2 regions of the Paenibacillus sp. FSL H7-0735 genome follow, and region 2 is predicted to be linked to the other one. Evidence: a T-box and tRNA genes for the amino acid it is inferred to sense, from the RefSeq annotation. Region 2 holds a T-box; the other holds one or more tRNA genes.
What was found. The T-box of region 2 lies ahead of pheS (phenylalanine--tRNA ligase subunit alpha). A T-box ahead of a tRNA ligase gene usually reads a tRNA of that ligase, here a tRNA-Phe.

Region 1 (8,536 bases), 1.9 Mb from region 2:
GCGTCCCAAAGCGACACGTTGGCGTTGACCACCGGAAAGTGCTTTTGGTTTACGATCTAGCAAATGCTCGATATCGAGAATTCTAGCAGCTTCACGTACTTTCTTGTCGATTTCATCTTTCTTCACTTTACGAAGTTTCAAACCGAAAGCCATGTTTTGGTATACGCTCATATGCGGATACAGGGCGTAGGATTGGAATACCATCGCGATATCGCGGTCTTTAGGTGCAACGTCGTTGACTACACGATCGCCAATGTACATTTTACCTTCGGAGATTTCTTCCAGACCAGCGATCATACGCAAAGTTGTGGATTTACCGCAACCGGATGGTCCAACCAATACTAGAAATTCCTTATCTTTAATATCAAGATTGATATCCATTACTGTTGCTTTATCTGAACCCGGGTATTTTTTGAAAATATGCTCTAAACGTACGCCTGCCATTGTATTTCCCCCTCGAGTTAATTATTGATTAATTGAAAAATTCTTTTTTCCTTGTACATTTATATTACCCTAGACGGGACACGGTGGCTATTTGTAACGTTCACAAAAAACCTATTTCCTTTTCGTCACTTTATACAAAAGCATAGTAAGCTTCACAATAGCAGCGTCCCCAAAGCTACGCACATCCGCGCCAGTCTCCTGTTTGATCTTGTCCAGACGGTATAAAAGCGTGTTGCGATGAATATATAGCTTCTTGGCTGTTTCACTTACATTACAATCCATCTCAAAAAACGTCTCCAGGGTCATCAGCATCTCTTTATCCGATAATACGGAAGAATAGTCGCCAATCTGTCCAAGTAACTGTTTACGCCGTGCGTCAGGAATGCTGTTAACCAATCGTTCCAAATGCAGCTCCCAAGGTAAATGAATATACTCACCCACTTGGAAAATACGACCGAGTACAATAGTCTCCCTCAGCAAGGCCACGGATCCCGTCAATCCCTTAACAGGAACTATAGCCGGAGCTACAGCCAAATGGAATACACCTACCCATTCGCTGGCTATCAGTTCGTGTAAGCCCATGCTGGTCTGAGCCAGAATTTCATCTACACTCTCTTCTTCCTCATCCTTATCATCTCCGCCCGTGAGTAGTTCCTTCCGGGCCAATATTAACCATTCTTTTTCTTGAAGAGGTATAAGCAGAATTTCATTCTCAAAATAGCTGCGCAGCAGCTTCATTAAGGAACGATAAGTGATCTGCGGGCTATGTGCATTCTCACTGCTAAGTAGGAATGGAACCATATCTCCGAATAAACGTCCCTTTAGAGCCATCTCATCGGGTATCTCAGAGTCATTTTTCTCTTGCTCCAGTTCGGTGTTCAACCAGGTTCCCAGCTGCCGAGCCTCCGCTTCCCCTTCTTCTCTAACCCCAGTAGCTTTTAGTGCAATTGCAAAGTTTCGAACCGCATAATTCACTAATTGAATTTCCAAAGAGTTAAGTCCATCCAATTCCACCCAGACAGCGGTTACACGTCCATCAGTCTCATATAATGGTGCCCAAAGATGACCCTCATGGATTACCGGCTGTTCCTGTGCTTCCAATCCCATGCTAAAAAGAGAAGCTGAATGTTGCCTACCTAACTGCTTGATTCCGGTTTTCTTTCCGGTGAGCTGCTCTAACTTTTTTCGCAATGTTTCGCTATCCATAGTCACCATACTCCACCACTTTTGCTCTTTTCGCCTATTTTAGCATATTCTCTAATATTATGTTAATCACTACAGCAGCGCGCTACTATAATACGACATAAAAACACAAAAAAAGCCACCACCCTAAGGTGATGACTTTCTGTTTGGGATGAGCCATGAAGGACTCGAACCTTCGACACCCTGATTAAAAGTCAGGTGCTCTACCAACTGAGCTAATGGCTCATAAATGGTGGGGGATGATGGATTCGAACCACCGAACACGTACGTGAGCAGATTTACAGTCTGATGCGTTTGGCCACTTCGCTAATCCCCCAAAAAAGGTGGCTCGGGACGGAATCGAACCGCCGACACGAGGATTTTCAGTCCTCTGCTCTACCGACTGAGCTACCGAGCCATAAGATTACATGACAATTAAGCGGAAAAGTCTTACACTTCCCACTCATTTTGTGGAAAAAATGGCGGAACCGACGGGATTCGAACCCGCGGTCTCCTGCGTGACAGGCAGGCATGTTAGGCCAACTACACCACGGTTCCGCATTAATTAAAAATGGTGCCGGCGAGAGGACTTGAACCCCCAACCTACTGATTACAAGTCAGTTGCTCTACCAGTTGAGCTACACCGGCACGGTGTAAAAGCAATTCTAAAAAGATGAAAATGGTGGAGGCTGAGGGGATCGAACCCCCGACCCTCTGCTTGTAAGGCAGATGCTCTCCCAGCTGAGCTAAGCCTCCAGGTATTATGGTAGCGGCGAAGGGGATCGAACCCCCGACCTCACGGGTATGAACCGTACGCTCTAGCCAGCTGAGCTACACCGCCACAATAATTAGTATTGCTATGGATTGAAAATGGCGGAGAGAGTGGGATTCGAACCCACGCACCGCTTACGCAGTCTAACCCCTTAGCAGAGGGTCCCCTTATAGCCACTTGGGTATCTCTCCAAACGATATCAGTACCACAGCAATCCAAACAGGAATTTGACTCCCTGAAAACTGAATCCGAAACAAATCTGCATTCTAAGTATAGGATAAGCCCTCGACCGATTAGTATTGGTCAGCTCCATGCATTGCTGCACTTCCACCTCCAACCTATCTACCTCGTCGTCTTCAAGGGGTCTTACTAATTGGGAAATCTCATCTTGAGGGGGGCTTCACGCTTAGATGCTTTCAGCGCTTATCCCGTCCGTACGTAGCTACCCAGCCATGCTCCTGGCGGAACAACTGGTGCACCAGCGGTACGTCCATCCCGGTCCTCTCGTACTAAGGACAGCTCCTCTCAAATTTCCTGCGCCCACGACAGATAGGGACCGAACTGTCTCACGACGTTCTGAACCCAGCTCGCGTACCGCTTTAATGGGCGAACAGCCCAACCCTTGGGACCTACTTCAGCCCCAGGATGCGATGAGCCGACATCGAGGTGCCAAACCTCCCCGTCGATGTGGACTCTTGGGGGAGATAAGCCTGTTATCCCCAGGGTAGCTTTTATCCGTTGAGCGATGGCCCTTCCATGCGGTACCACCGGATCACTAAGTCCGACTTTCGTCCCTGCTCGACTTGTAGGTCTCGCAGTCAAGCTCCCTTATGCCTTTGCACTCTGCGAATGATTTCCAACCATTCTGAGGGAACCTTGGAACGCCTCCGTTACTCTTTAGGAGGCGACCGCCCCAGTCAAACTGCCCGCCTGACACGGTCCCCGTACCCGGTAAGGGTACTAGGTTAGAACCTAGATACGATCAGGGTGGTATCCCAACGGCGCCTCCACCGAAGCTTGCGCTCCGATTTCTACGGCTCCCACCTATCCTGTACAGATCGTACCCAAATTCAATATCAAGCTGCAGTAAAGCTCCATGGGGTCTTTCCGTCTTGTCGCGGGTAACCTGCATCTTCACAGGTATTAAAATTTCACCGGATCTCTCGTTGAGACAGCGCCCAAGTCGTTACGCCATTCGTGCGGGTCAGAATTTACCTGACAAGGAATTTCGCTACCTTAGGACCGTTATAGTTACGGCCGCCGTTTACTGGGGCTTCGGTTCATAGCTTCGGGTTACCCCTAACCACTCCCCTTAACCTTCCAGCACCGGGCAGGCGTCAGCCCGTATACTTCGCCTTGCGGCTTCGCACAGACCTGTGTTTTTGCTAAACAGTCGCTTGGGCCTTTTCACTGCGGCCCCCTCGTGCTATTCACACTACCGGGGCACCCCTTCTCCCGAAGTTACGGGGTCATTTTGCCGAGTTCCTTAACGAGAGTTCTTCCGCGCGCCTTAGAATTCTCTTCTCGCCTACCTGTGTCGGTTTGCGGTACGGGCACCTTCTCCTGGCTAGAGGCTTTTCTTGGCAGTGTGAGATCATGACCTTCGCTACTACAATTTTCGCTCCCCATCACAGCCCAGCCTTAATGATGTGCGGATTTGCCTACACATCAGCCTCACTGCTTAGACGGACATCCATCAGTCCGCGTCACTACCCTCCTGCGTCACCCCATCGCTCATAGCGGATTACGGTGGTACAGTAATTTCAAACTGTTGTCCTTCGACTACGCCTTTCGGCCTCGCCTTAGGTCCCGACTTACCCTGAGCGGACGAGCCTTCCTCAGGAAACCTTGGGCTTTCGGCGGATCAGATTCTCACTGATCTTTTCGTTACTCATACCGGCATTCTCACTTGTGTAGTGTCCAGCGCTCTTTTCAGTACACCTTCAACCCCTACACAACGCTCCCCTACCCCAGATACATACGTATCTAGCCATAGCTTCGGTGGTGTGTTTAGCCCCGTTACATTTTCGGCGCAGAGTCACTCGACCAGTGAGCTATTACGCACTCTTTCAATGGTGGCTGCTTCTAAGCCAACATCCTGGTTGTCTGTGCAACTCCACATCCTTTCCCACTTAACACACACTTGGGGACCTTAGCTGATGGTCTGGGCTGTTTCCCTTTTGACAATGGATCTTAGCACTCACTGTCTGACTCCCGGCAATAAGTATATGGCATTCGGAGTTTGACTGAGCTTGGTAATCCTTGCGGACCCCGCACCCAATCAGTGCTCTACCTCCACTACTCTTATACCGAGGCTAGCCCTAAAGCTATTTCGGGGAGAACCAGCTATCTCCGAGTTCGATTGGAATTTCTCCGCTACCCCCACCTCATCCCCGCACTTTTCAACGTACGTGGGTTCGGGCCTCCAGTGCGTGTTACCGCACCTTCACCCTGGACAGGGGTAGATCACACGGTTTCGGGTCTACGTCCACATACTCAATCGCCCTATTCAGACTCGCTTTCGCTGCGGCTCCACCTTCTCGGCTTAACCTTGCATGTTAAACGTAACTCGCCGGTTCATTCTACAAAAGGCACGCCATCACCCATAGATCGGGCTCTGACTTTTTGTAAGCACACGGTTTCAGGTTCTATTTCACTCCCCTTCCGGGGTGCTTTTCACCTTTCCCTCACGGTACTGTTTCACTATCGGTCGCCAGGTAGTATTTAGCCTTAGCAGATGGTCCTGCTGGATTCATACGGGGTTTCACGTGCCCCGCACTACTCGGGATCCGTCTCGGAGAGAACACAGTTTAGGTTACAGGGCTTTTACCTCTATCGCGGGCCTTTCCAGACCTCTTCACCTACCATATTCCTTTGTAACTCCATGTGAGACGTCCCACAACCCCAAGAGGCAAGCCCCTTGGTTTAGGCTGTTCCGCGTTCGCTCGCCGCTACTGACGGAATCACTATTGTTTTCTCTTCCTCAGGGTACTTAGATGTTTCAGTTCCCCTGGTCTGCCTCTACATTTCCTATGTATTCAGAAATGAGTAACTGCGAATTACCACAGCTGGGTTTCCCCATTCGGACACCCCCGGATCAAAGCTTGCTTACAGCTCCCCGAGGCAGTTTCGTTGTTCGCCACGTCCTTCGTCGGCTCCTGGCGCCTAGGCATCCTCCGTGTGCTCTTATTAGCTTAACCTTGATTTTTCCGTAGGAAAATATCGAACGATATCTTCTTTGAAAAATCTCACTAATAACATTTACTTGTTTACACAAGTTGCTAAAAGATGTTCTAAAACGCAAATTCGTTTCGGTATCCAGTTTTCAAGGATCAAGTTAAAAAAGTTATTCATTTAAAAATTTATGGTGGAGCCAAGCGGGATCGAACCGCTGACCTCCTGCTTGCAAGGCAGGCGCTCTCCCAGCTGAGCTATGGCCCCATAAAATTACTCTATAATGTTATATGGTGGGCCTTGGTGGACTCGAACCACCGACCTCACCCTTATCAGAGGTGCGCTCTAACCAACTGAGCTAAAAGCCCATATAACATATATAACATTGTGAATCAACCAATGAATTGGTTGTCCGCTTGGCAACGTCCTACTCTCCCAGGACCCTTCGGTCCAAGTACCATCGGCGCTGGAGGGCTTAACGGTCGTGTTCGGGATGGGTACGTGTGGAACCCCTCCGCTATCGCCACCAAACGCATGCGAAAGAGACTCGCTCTTTCAAAACTGAACACGAGTGAGTGTTCGAACCCGAAGGTTCTATTATGGAAGTTAAACTTCCGATTTGAATGTCCTCATTGCAGAGAACGATTCTCCATAGAAAGGAGGTGATCCAGCCGCACCTTCCGATACGGCTACCTTGTTACGACTTCACCCCAATCATCTACCCCACCTTCGGCGGCTGGCTCCCTTGCGGGTTACCCCACCGACTTCGGGTGTTGTAAACTCTCGTGGTGTGACGGGCGGTGTGTACAAGACCCGGGAACGTATTCACCGCGGCATGCTGATCCGCGATTACTAGCAATTCCGACTTCATGCAGGCGAGTTGCAGCCTGCAATCCGAACTGAGACCGGCTTTGATGGGATTGGCTCCACCTCGCGGCTTCGCTTCCCGTTGTACCGGCCATTGTAGTACGTGTGTAGCCCAGGTCATAAGGGGCATGATGATTTGACGTCATCCCCACCTTCCTCCGGTTTGTCACCGGCAGTCACTCTAGAGTGCCCAGCATTACCTGCTGGCAACTAAAGTTAAGGGTTGCGCTCGTTGCGGGACTTAACCCAACATCTCACGACACGAGCTGACGACAACCATGCACCACCTGTCTCCTCTGTCCCGAAGGCCGCTGCTATCTCTAGCAGATTCAGAGGGATGTCAAGACCTGGTAAGGTTCTTCGCGTTGCTTCGAATTAAACCACATACTCCACTGCTTGTGCGGGTCCCCGTCAATTCCTTTGAGTTTCAGTCTTGCGACCGTACTCCCCAGGCGGAGTGCTTACTGTGTTAACTTCGGCACCAAGGGTATCGAAACCCCTAACACCTAGCACTCATCGTTTACGGCGTGGACTACCAGGGTATCTAATCCTGTTTGCTCCCCACGCTTTCGCGCCTCAGCGTCAGTTACAGCCCAGAAAGTCGCCTTCGCCACTGGTGTTCCTCCACATATCTACGCATTTCACCGCTACACGTGGAATTCCACTTTCCTCTTCTGTACTCAAGCCACCCAGTTTCCAGTGCGACCTCAGGTTGAGCCCAAGGTTTAAACACCAGACTTAAATAGCCGCCTGCGCGCGCTTTACGCCCAATAATTCCGGACAACGCTTGCCCCCTACGTATTACCGCGGCTGCTGGCACGTAGTTAGCCGGGGCTTTCTTCTCAGGTACCGTCACTCCGATAGCAGTTACTCTACCGGACGTTCTTCCCTGGCAACAGAGCTTTACGATCCGAAAACCTTCATCACTCACGCGGCGTTGCTCCGTCAGGCTTTCGCCCATTGCGGAAGATTCCCTACTGCTGCCTCCCGTAGGAGTCTGGGCCGTGTCTCAGTCCCAGTGTGGCCGTTCACCCTCTCAGGTCGGCTACGCATCGTCGCCTTGGTGGGCCGTTACCCCACCAACTAGCTAATGCGCCGCAGGCCCATCCCTCAGTGACAGATTGCTCCGTCTTTCATTCTTCTCTCAGGAGAAAAAAGAAATTATCCGGTATTAGCTACCGTTTCCGGTAGTTATCCCAGTCTGAAGGGCAGGTTGCCTACGTGTTACTCACCCGTCCGCCGCTAAGTTACTTTGAAAGCAAGCTTTCAAAGTAACTCCGCTCGACTTGCATGTATTAGGCACGCCGCCAGCGTTCGTCCTGAGCCAGGATCAAACTCTCCAATTAGTATTGAAAAGAGCGATATGCTCATTTTGAAACATCTGACGAGAAAATTAATTCTCTAATTTTGGATATCACTTACGTGATTTCCCACTCACTCGTTGTTCAGTTTTCAAAGATCAATGTCTCATCTTTCGTCGTCGTTGCTTGTCAGCAGCGACCTTTATAATATATCACAGCGCCTTTGTTTTCGTCAAGCATTTTTTTAATTTCTTTTTTTGCTTGACCGTTTCAGCAAGTTGTTAATCAACAGCTTGTCCAAACGGGCGAGACTTAATGTATCATATTTTTCAAAGCCACGTCAAGCATTAAAATAAAATTATTCTTAATCCGAGCAACATAACCACGCCAGGAAGCCCAAGAACCGTTACTGCGCCTATAGTTGCAGGGTTCAAAGGGATATACACCTGCGTGAGCAAACCTGAGAAGTTCACTACATATATCCCGAGTGCAGCCAATACCAAATGAACCCCAAATAAACTTAGCCACCCAAAACCCAGCTTTTTTCTAAATACAACTAAACCTAATAAGATAACAGATAATATCAATACGCCCATAGCTATCATTCTAAGCATGTAGATCCCCCTTATACATTTATTTATAAGCCCTTATATTTGACTACTGTTCAACCCCAAGCTTTTTGCATGTTTGAGATGTATCTGATATTTACGTTCTGCAGCCTCCAGAATATATATCGCGTAATCTATCTGATCCTGTCCCAATGCCTCGTCGAACATCAGATACGCCCTCTCCCACT
Region 2 (8,536 bases):
AATGATCATAGAAGGCTAGCTTATGTAGTCGTTCTTCGTATTGTTTTCGCTGGGTAATTTCTCGAGATAACAGCATGAATTGTGCTGGGAATTTACGGCTGCCGAGAACAGGTGACACCTTAGTTTCAAGCCATACCCATTGGCCTTCTGCTCCGCGCATGCGCAGTTCTGAAATGCGCGGGGTTCCCTGAACCACGCTCTTTAATTTAGCCCAGGCAATCTCCGGTTCACGTATGTAGTTGGATAACGGATCTCCTTTTTTAGGCACATAGCCTAGAATACTGGAGTGTGAGGGGGAAGCGTATAGAATCAACCCGTTAGGATCCGTCAAAATAATGAAATCAGACATGGTTTCACCGATTAGCTGATAAAGTGTTTGTTCTTCCAGCATTTCATTCTGGAGCCAGATGATTTTGCGTCCAAGGTAAATAATGACCAGGAGAAACACAAGTAAGAGGAGCGAATATAGGGAGAACAAAGCGCTTTTTTTATCCTTAAAACCGTCCGTTACTTGCAAGGCGTAGTTGCCAATCAAGTCCTCTGCTTGATCGAGATGTGCTCTAGCTTCATTGAATTGCGAGTTTAGGGTGAGCGCAGAATATGAATCCGGATTCCAGCTACTCTTCGTCCGTTCCGTTATTAGCGTATGCCCTGAATTTTTCCACATGACAATGGTAGTTTCGAAGGAGCGCAGCTCGTTTTTTAATTCGGAAAGGATAATTCCACTTTGTTTCATATCACTGTAAGGTTTTTTTATAGCGTTGATATTTGCTCTTGCTAGACTTATTCGTTCCTGCGCTTGAAGATTATTATCTATAAACTCCGTAGTGAACTGTTCACCTTCCGCGGCTGTTAGGTTTGGACCCATTGCGATTTGCAAGGCTACAGCAGCTTGATGCAGATCACGATCGGCGCTCAGTATGAGCTTAGAGTTCTGATATATATCATCATAAAGAGAATCTGACAATCTATTAATAGTGTGATTTAAATAGAGTAGCGAGGACACGCTGATCCCGACCAGAAGGACGGAGATTGCAGCGAAGACATAGAATAGTTTGCGTGTTACCTTGAATTCGAAGAACCCTGCCACAGTCATCTTCTCCCTGTATAAGATGATTAAGTAAATCTATTGCTGCTTAAGTAGAACCTGCAGAAGTCAATCTATGGTCAGGCGTAATTTAACTCAGTCACTGATGTTTGAAGGTGCTTTTGGGAATAAAAGAGGTGTTGTATACATAGTGGGAAAACATAGGAAAGTGTACGTGTGAGTAAATGGTAGTTTCTAGTATATCAAGTATATAGGACGTGCTGCTTATAGAGCAATCTTTACTCATAATAATCCAAAAGACAAAATTTAAAGTTTAATGTATGGGCCTATTGAATTATCTATATTCAAACCGATGGATCCTATTACCCCACTCGATCATAAATGATACGGCTTACAGCTGCTGAAAAAAACTGCCCTTAGTCATAATGACTACAGGAAAGCTAATCATTCATTATTCGTTACGCAGTGCGTGAATGGGGTGAAGTCGTGCGGCTTTGTTCGCAGGCATCATTCCAAAAATCACGCCTGCCCGCCCCGATGCCAATCCAGCTTGTCAAAACGACAGATTTTGCATATAATAAAGAGACATATCTCTTGTAGTAAAGAGATACCTGACAATTAGCATGAATTGTGAAATGCAGTGATGGAGAAGAGTACACAGTGCCTGACTTACAGGGAGGAGACGCCGCGGATTGAGAGCGTTTCTAAGAAGCAGAGCTGTCGAAGTTCACTCCGGAGCAGTTCCCTGAATTCCTTAAGCTGTCTAATAGGGAAGGGTAGGGGATACCGGTCACAGACCGTTATTTCTGTATAAAGTGAGATAGGTATCTGTCCAGCCAAAAGAGGGAATGAAGCTCTTAAGGGGAACAGATCAGCTTGTCTAACAAGGGTGGTACCACGGTCTTTTCGTCCCTTACCGGGAGGAAAGGCCTTTTTTTGTTGAACTAGACAATGATTGAAGGGGGCTGTACACGGCCATGAAAGAGAAGTTGGAAGCATTGAAGGTTGAAGCGCTGGCTAAGCTGCAGGAGGTTATGGATCCGCAGGTACTAAATGATTTAAGAGTGAAGTATCTCGGTAAAAAAGGTGAGCTTACAGAGGTTCTGCGCGGTATGGGAGGACTTAGTGCTGAGGAGCGTCCGGTAATCGGGCAAGTGGCGAATCAGGTTCGCAGTGCTATTGAGGAGATTATCGGCGCGAAGCAGGAGGCTTTTCAAGAGCAGGAAACCCAGCAACGTTTGCAGGCTGAAAAAGTAGACGTAACCTTACCGGGTCGCCGTTTACAGCAAGGGGGCATTCACCCGCTTAGCAGAGTCGTACAGGAGATTGAGGATATTTTTATCGGCATGGGCTACCGTGTAGCTGAAGGTCCGGAAGTGGAGACCGATTATTATAACTTTGAAGCTCTAAATCTGCCTAAGAATCACCCGGCACGTGATATGCAGGATTCTTTCTATTTAACAGATGACCTGCTAATGCGCACTCAAACCTCGCCAGTACAGATTCGTACTATGCAGGCTATGAACGGTGAAGCTCCTGTTAAAATCATCTGTCCGGGTAAAGTATTCCGCCGTGATGATGATGATGCAACGCATTCCTTCCAGTTCCACCAAATCGAAGGTTTGGTCATTGGAAGTAACATTCGAATGAGTGATCTGAAGGGCACCCTGCAACAATTTGTGCAGGAGATGTTTGGACCGAATACAGGCATTCGTCTTCGTCCGAGCTTTTTCCCATTCACGGAGCCAAGTGTTGAAGTAGACGTAAGCTGCTTCAAATGTGGTGGCGATGGCTGCAGACTATGCAAGCAAAGTGGATGGTTAGAAATCCTTGGCGCAGGTATGGTACACCCGAATGTACTGAAAATGGGTGGCTATGATCCTGCTGAATACAGCGGCTTCGCCTTCGGAATGGGTGTAGAGCGGATTGCAATGCTTAAATACGGCATCGATGACATCCGTCATTTCTATAGTAATGATATGAGTTTTGTGAAGCAGTTCAAGGGCGTTTAGTTATTGTGGTGCGCTGGCTGATAGTGGCTGGAGAATGGGTTTTGGAGCATCTGATTTCCTTGTAGGGACCGTCCTTAATAGTGTGTAGCTGAAATTGAGTGCACTTCATCCGTTCTCCCACAGGAAGCAGCACGAACGACAGTGAAATAAATACATCTGAAACATAAAGGAAGTGAGCGGATATGAAAGTATCAACCGGATGGTTGGCTGATTATACATCGATTGAAGGAGTAACCGCCGAACAGCTAGCGGAGAAGATTACCGCTGCCGGCATTGAGATTGACGGCGTAGAGCGCCGCAATAAAGGCATTTCCGGCATCGTAACCGGCTATGTGAAATCAAAGGAAAAACATCCTGATGCCGACAAGCTGAACGTATGTATCGTGGATGCGGGCCAAGATGAGGATCTACAAATCGTCTGCGGCGCAAAAAATGTAGCTGCAGGTCAAACTGTACCTGTAGCACTGGTCGGTGCTAAGCTGCCAGGACTGGATATCAAAAAAGCCAAGCTGCGCGGCGTCCTATCGCAAGGGATGATCTGCTCGGCCAAAGAATTGGGACTGAATGATAAATTGCTTCCAAAAGAGCAACAAGAAGGTATTCTTGTGCTGCCTGAAGGGACAGAGATTGGTCAGGATATTTCCAAGGTCCTCGGCTTAGATGACGAGATTCTGGAATTCGATCTGACTCCGAACCGTTCGGATTGCCTCAGTATGATTGGTGCTGCTTATGAAGTAAGTGCGATTCTTGGGCGTGAAGTTAAATTGCCTGATCCAAAAAGCGAAATTATTGAGATCAGTGGTCCTGCTGCGGATTCCATTTCCGTCAAGATTGAAGATGAAGAATACTGCAGCCATTATGCAGTTCGTTATATTGCAGGTGTTAAACCTGCACCATCACCGCTGTGGATTCAGAATCGTCTGATGGCTGCTGGGGTTCGTCCAATTAATAATATCGTGGACATTACCAATTACGTGATGCTGGAATATGGACAGCCGCTGCATGCTTTTGATGCAGATAAAGTGCAAGGTGGAGAACTCGGCGTTCGTCTTGCCCATGAAGGTGAAGTTTTGGTTACACTTGACGGTCAAGAGCGTAAGCTAGAGCCGCAAATGCTCGTTATCGCTGATGGAGTTAAAGCTGTAGGTCTGGCCGGAGTAATGGGTGGACGGGATACAGAGGTTACTGCTGAGACGGTAAACCTTGTTCTGGAATCTGCTAAGTTTGATGGTGGTACGATTCGTAAAACCTCGCGTCAATTGGGACTTCGCTCTGAAGCCTCCCTTCGTTTCGAGAAGGAAGTGGATCCAAGTGCAGTTATTCCTGCATTGAACCGTGCAGCAGTGCTGATTGCACGTTATGCTGGCGGATCGGTCCATGAAGGCATCGTGCAAGCAGGAACTGACGCTGTTCAAGAGAAGGTTCTCACCTTGTCCTTAGAGAAACTGAATCGTTATCTGGGAACGGATTTGTCCTTGCTGGAAGTGAAGACATTGTTTGGCCGTCTACACTTCAAATGCGGAGATACCGCACAAGGGCTGGTTGAAGTTCAAGTCCCAACCAGACGTGGCGATATCAGCTATGATGTTGATCTTATTGAAGAAATTGCCCGCCTGTACGGATATGACAATATTCCAACGACTCTAATTGAAGGAATTACAACGCCAGGAGCACTAACTCACAAGCAAGCGCTCCGTCGTGAACTGCGCCGCTTATTGTCACATGGCGGTTACCAAGAGGTGATGGGTTACTCCTTCATCCAGCCGCAACAAAGCACAATGTTCCCTGCGTTATCAGAAGGAGCAGTAGCGGTGAAGCTGGCTATGCCGATGAGTGAAGAACGCAGCGTACTGCGTACCAGCCTTCTTCCGCAACTATTGGATATTGCCAGCTACAATACCAATCGTCGTCAAAGCGACTTGGCATTGTTTGAAATCGGCAACGTCTTCTTCACGGATGAAGAACAGCTGACTCGCCAACCACGCGAACTGCCAGTGCTGGGGCTGTTGCTTAGCGGAAGCTTAACAGTGAAGCAATGGAATGTTTCGGCACAGCCTGTGGACTTCTTTGATTTGAAGGGTGCGCTGGAAACGGTATTTGCTCATTTAGGGCTGACTGATAAAATCGTCTATGTGGGAGACAGCCCAGAAGGATTTCATCCTGGGCGTTCCGCATCGGTATATTTACTCGGGAACGAGGGCCGTGTGAAGATCGGAACGATGGGGCAGATTCATCCGGATCTGCAAAGACAGCTGGATCTGGTGGATACTTATGCGGCAGAAATTTTATTGCAGCCGTTATATGAAAGTGCGCAAAGCCGTTTGCAATATAATGAGCTTCCGCGTTTCCCGGGAATGGAACGGGATATTGCTGTGGTCGTGGATTCCGCTGTACCAGCGGGCGATCTGCTGGCTTCCATCCGTGATAACGGAGGTACTTTGCTCCAGTCCGTACAGGTATTTGACGTGTACACTGGCGGTAAGCTGGAGAGTGGAAAGAAGAGCATCGCGATCTCACTGCTGTATCGTCATAGTGAACATACACTGACTGATGAAGAAGTAGGAGAGGTGCATGAGAAGGTATTAGCATCTCTTCAACAAACTTTTGGTGCAGAATTAAGAAAGTAGCAGGAATTGTGTAAAGCCGCAGCGAATCCATTTAGAAACTGAGATTCGCTGCGGTTTTTTCTAGGTAGAGTGCAAAGCGGAGAATATCAGCCATAATCTATTGAATATTAGGGATTTTTCCAAATGCTTACCAAAAAAGCTACAATAGAAGAAGTGAAACTAGCTTAGAATCCGCACACATACAAAGGAGGGCACAACTGTGGCTATGGACCGGACACGTGTCGCCGTGGAGATATACGGAACTTCCTATAAACTCGTCGGAAGCAGTACTGAATATATGAAACAAGTGGCCCGTTATGTTGATGAACATATGCGCACGATTTCTAAATCTCACACCAGACTGGACACACCGCGTATAGCGGTGCTTGCAGCTGTACATATGGCGGAGCAGGCTATTCAGGTTCAGGACTTCAAAAATGAACTAAACATGATGACAGGTGAACGCAGTGAACTGCGATTGGAAGTATCTCGCCTGCTGGAGGTACAGCGGGAGCGGCAAGAAGAAATTGAGCGACTTGAAGCTGCGGCCAAAGAAGAGGCTGGGCGACTGATTGCTGCTGCTGAGGAAGAACGTAAGCGGCATTTGGAGATTCAGGAGAATGAACGCAAGGTACATGCGGAGCAGCTTCAGGAGGCAGTGCAAGCTGTGGAAGTTGCACGCAAGAAGCTGGAAGAAGAATTGCTTGAGCGCGAGATAGAGCTGCAAGAACTGCGGACAAGCTACGAAGAAGAGCGGGCAGCTAGTCGTGAACAACAGCGGCAGGAACTGGCGAAGGCGGAAGCCATCCGCTTGCAGCAGCTGGAGGAGCAGAAGGCTGCTCATCTGCAAGAGCTGGAGAACATCCGAGAGACGCTGACCAAGGAGAAGACAGACACGCTGTCTGCTCTGCAGCTTGAGCTGACCGAGACCAAGTCAACACTGGAGGAAGAGCTTGAGGTTACCAAGTCTACATTAGGTAAAGAACTCGAAGATACCAGATTGACGCTGGGTAAGGAGCTTGAGGATACCAAGTTGACCTTAGGTAAAGAGCTTGAGAGTACCAAAGCGAAGTTGGGCAAAGAGCTGGCGGAAGAACGTGAAGCACTGCAGCGGGAGCAAACCAAGAATAAGGAACTGCGGCAGTCACAAGGCACTCAAGAGCATAGACATAAGCAAAGCATTCAAGAGCTGGAGAAACAGCTGGCGGAGCTTCGTGGTGGGACCGGGCAACTTCAGTCCAGATTACGGGCGGCTGAAGCCAGTCTTAAGAGTGAGCGAGATGCAAGACAGACGCTGCTTGGACAATATGAAGCGATTGTTAAACGTGAAGAACAGCTCAGTGAAGAGCTGCGCACGGCTACTGAGCTGGGCACACTGTTGAATGAGGAGCTGGAAGAGTTACGCCAGCGTTATCAACAGTCACAGAATGAAGCGACAGAGCTAAGAGCGTCTCTACAGGAGACGAGTGAGAATCTGCACCGTGTTCAGGAAGAACTTGCGGGATCAGCAGCAGAGGCGGCTAACTGGCAGGAGCTTTCGGATAAACGTATGGAAGATATTGGTGAACTGGAAATGAATCTGCTGGAGTCTGAGGAGAAATCCGTGTTGCTTCAGAAAGAGATCGACACGCTACGTGGGCAAGCCGATGGATTAGTACAGCAGCTGGATCAGGAGGTTCAGCTTCGTACAGATGCAGAACGCGAAACAGCGGCACTTCGGGAGCAAGGTGTGCAGGTTCAGAAGGAGCTGTCTGCGCTTCGTGTGCGTTATGAGGAATTGATTGCTCAATACGATGATGTACTGCAAGAAGGAGAACGCCTGCAGGAAAGATATCAACTGCTGCAGGAAGAAGGCGAAGAGGCAACACGACGCTTAGAAGAGCTGTCTGAAGCTAGTCGTGAAGCCGCTGCTACTGTTGCTGAGCAACAGGAAGTGCTGAAGGAAGCAGAGGCGTACGGAGCTTCTTGGAAGCACAAGTACGAGGAGCTATCCGATCGGCAGCTGCAGTGGACGGATCTCGAAGCGAAGCTGCGCGAGGAGATCGACATTTGGCAGCAGGAAGCCGGCGAGGCTGAGATGAAGCAGGAAGCTATTGATCGTGAACGTAGCGAGGTGCTTCAGCAGTTAGGTGAAGTTGGTGAAAGCTATGAAATGGTTCAAGGACAGCTTCGTTTGTTGCAGGTCCAGTTTGAAATGCGTCAGGAAGAGCTTGACAAGCTTACGGACGAGCATCGTAACCTTAAAGAGGAATATGCCAAGCTGCAAAATGAATATAATGAATGGATTCAACTGATCGAGCAGGACAGTTGAATGCCGGATGCAAGTAAGAGGGCTGACCTGATGAGTAGAGAGATCTATTTCGGGTCAGCACTCTTTATTAATGAGCTCAGATTAAAAAAACAGCCGATATCAGGGAGAATCCCTAATAATCGGCTGTTTATGTGTAATCTATTCCACGATGATAGTAGCTCTCATTCCGCTATGTCCGGAGCCACACATAATGGAACAGGTCATTTCGAAAGTTCCAGCTTCCTCTGGTACGATCACCTTTGAGGATTTTTTTTCATTAAGCTGCAGCTCGAACTCAGGAATAAGGATACCGTGATTGCCGTCATCATTTTTAAAAATGATTTTGACGGGCACACCCTTTTTTAGATGATATTCTTCCTGATCAAAGCTGTAATTTGTAGCTGTAATTATGAGTTCTGTTTCTGCCTCGATCTCCGGCTCCGATGTGTTAGCATTGCCAGCAGCACTATCATTGCTGTTCCCACAGGCTGTAAGTGCTATAACGAACACCATTGAAAGTAGAATTGCAAATTTTTTAATGATCTAAATCCCCTCCCAAGAAGTCCAAGCATAGTGAAAA

Region 1: it has a tRNA-Phe gene. The T-box ahead of pheS (phenylalanine--tRNA ligase subunit alpha) is inferred to sense a tRNA for this amino acid. The anticodon was not compared.

What each region holds. Positions count from the first base shown of each region.
Region 1 is NZ_JBBOZH010000001.1:194,384-202,919, reverse strand. It holds gene NSS82_RS01005 (ABC transporter ATP-binding protein) at 1-444, opposite strand, end outside; gene NSS82_RS01000 (PucR family transcriptional regulator) at 556-1,650, opposite strand; tRNA gene NSS82_RS00995 (tRNA-Lys) at 1,800-1,872, opposite strand; tRNA gene NSS82_RS00990 (tRNA-Tyr) at 1,878-1,963, opposite strand; tRNA gene NSS82_RS00985 (tRNA-Phe) at 1,972-2,044, opposite strand; tRNA gene NSS82_RS00980 (tRNA-Asp) at 2,107-2,184, opposite strand; tRNA gene NSS82_RS00975 (tRNA-Thr) at 2,199-2,274, opposite strand; tRNA gene NSS82_RS00970 (tRNA-Val) at 2,307-2,382, opposite strand; tRNA gene NSS82_RS00965 (tRNA-Met) at 2,391-2,467, opposite strand; tRNA gene NSS82_RS00960 (tRNA-Ser) at 2,498-2,589, opposite strand; rRNA gene NSS82_RS00955 (23S ribosomal RNA) at 2,672-5,598, opposite strand; tRNA gene NSS82_RS00950 (tRNA-Ala) at 5,764-5,839, opposite strand; tRNA gene NSS82_RS00945 (tRNA-Ile) at 5,864-5,940, opposite strand; rRNA gene rrf (5S ribosomal RNA) at 5,987-6,103, opposite strand; rRNA gene NSS82_RS00935 (16S ribosomal RNA) at 6,228-7,785, opposite strand; gene NSS82_RS00930 (pro-sigmaK processing inhibitor BofA family protein) at 8,088-8,345, opposite strand; gene NSS82_RS00925 (DUF2508 family protein) at 8,388-8,536, opposite strand, start outside.
Region 2 is NZ_JBBOZH010000001.1:2,111,921-2,120,456, forward strand. It holds gene NSS82_RS09385 (sensor domain-containing diguanylate cyclase) at 1-1,090, opposite strand, end outside; T-box leader at 1,680-1,965, shown strand; gene pheS (phenylalanine--tRNA ligase subunit alpha) at 2,026-3,060, shown strand; gene pheT (phenylalanine--tRNA ligase subunit beta) at 3,243-5,687, shown strand; gene NSS82_RS09400 (hypothetical protein) at 5,887-7,977, shown strand; gene NSS82_RS09405 (cupredoxin domain-containing protein) at 8,116-8,469, opposite strand.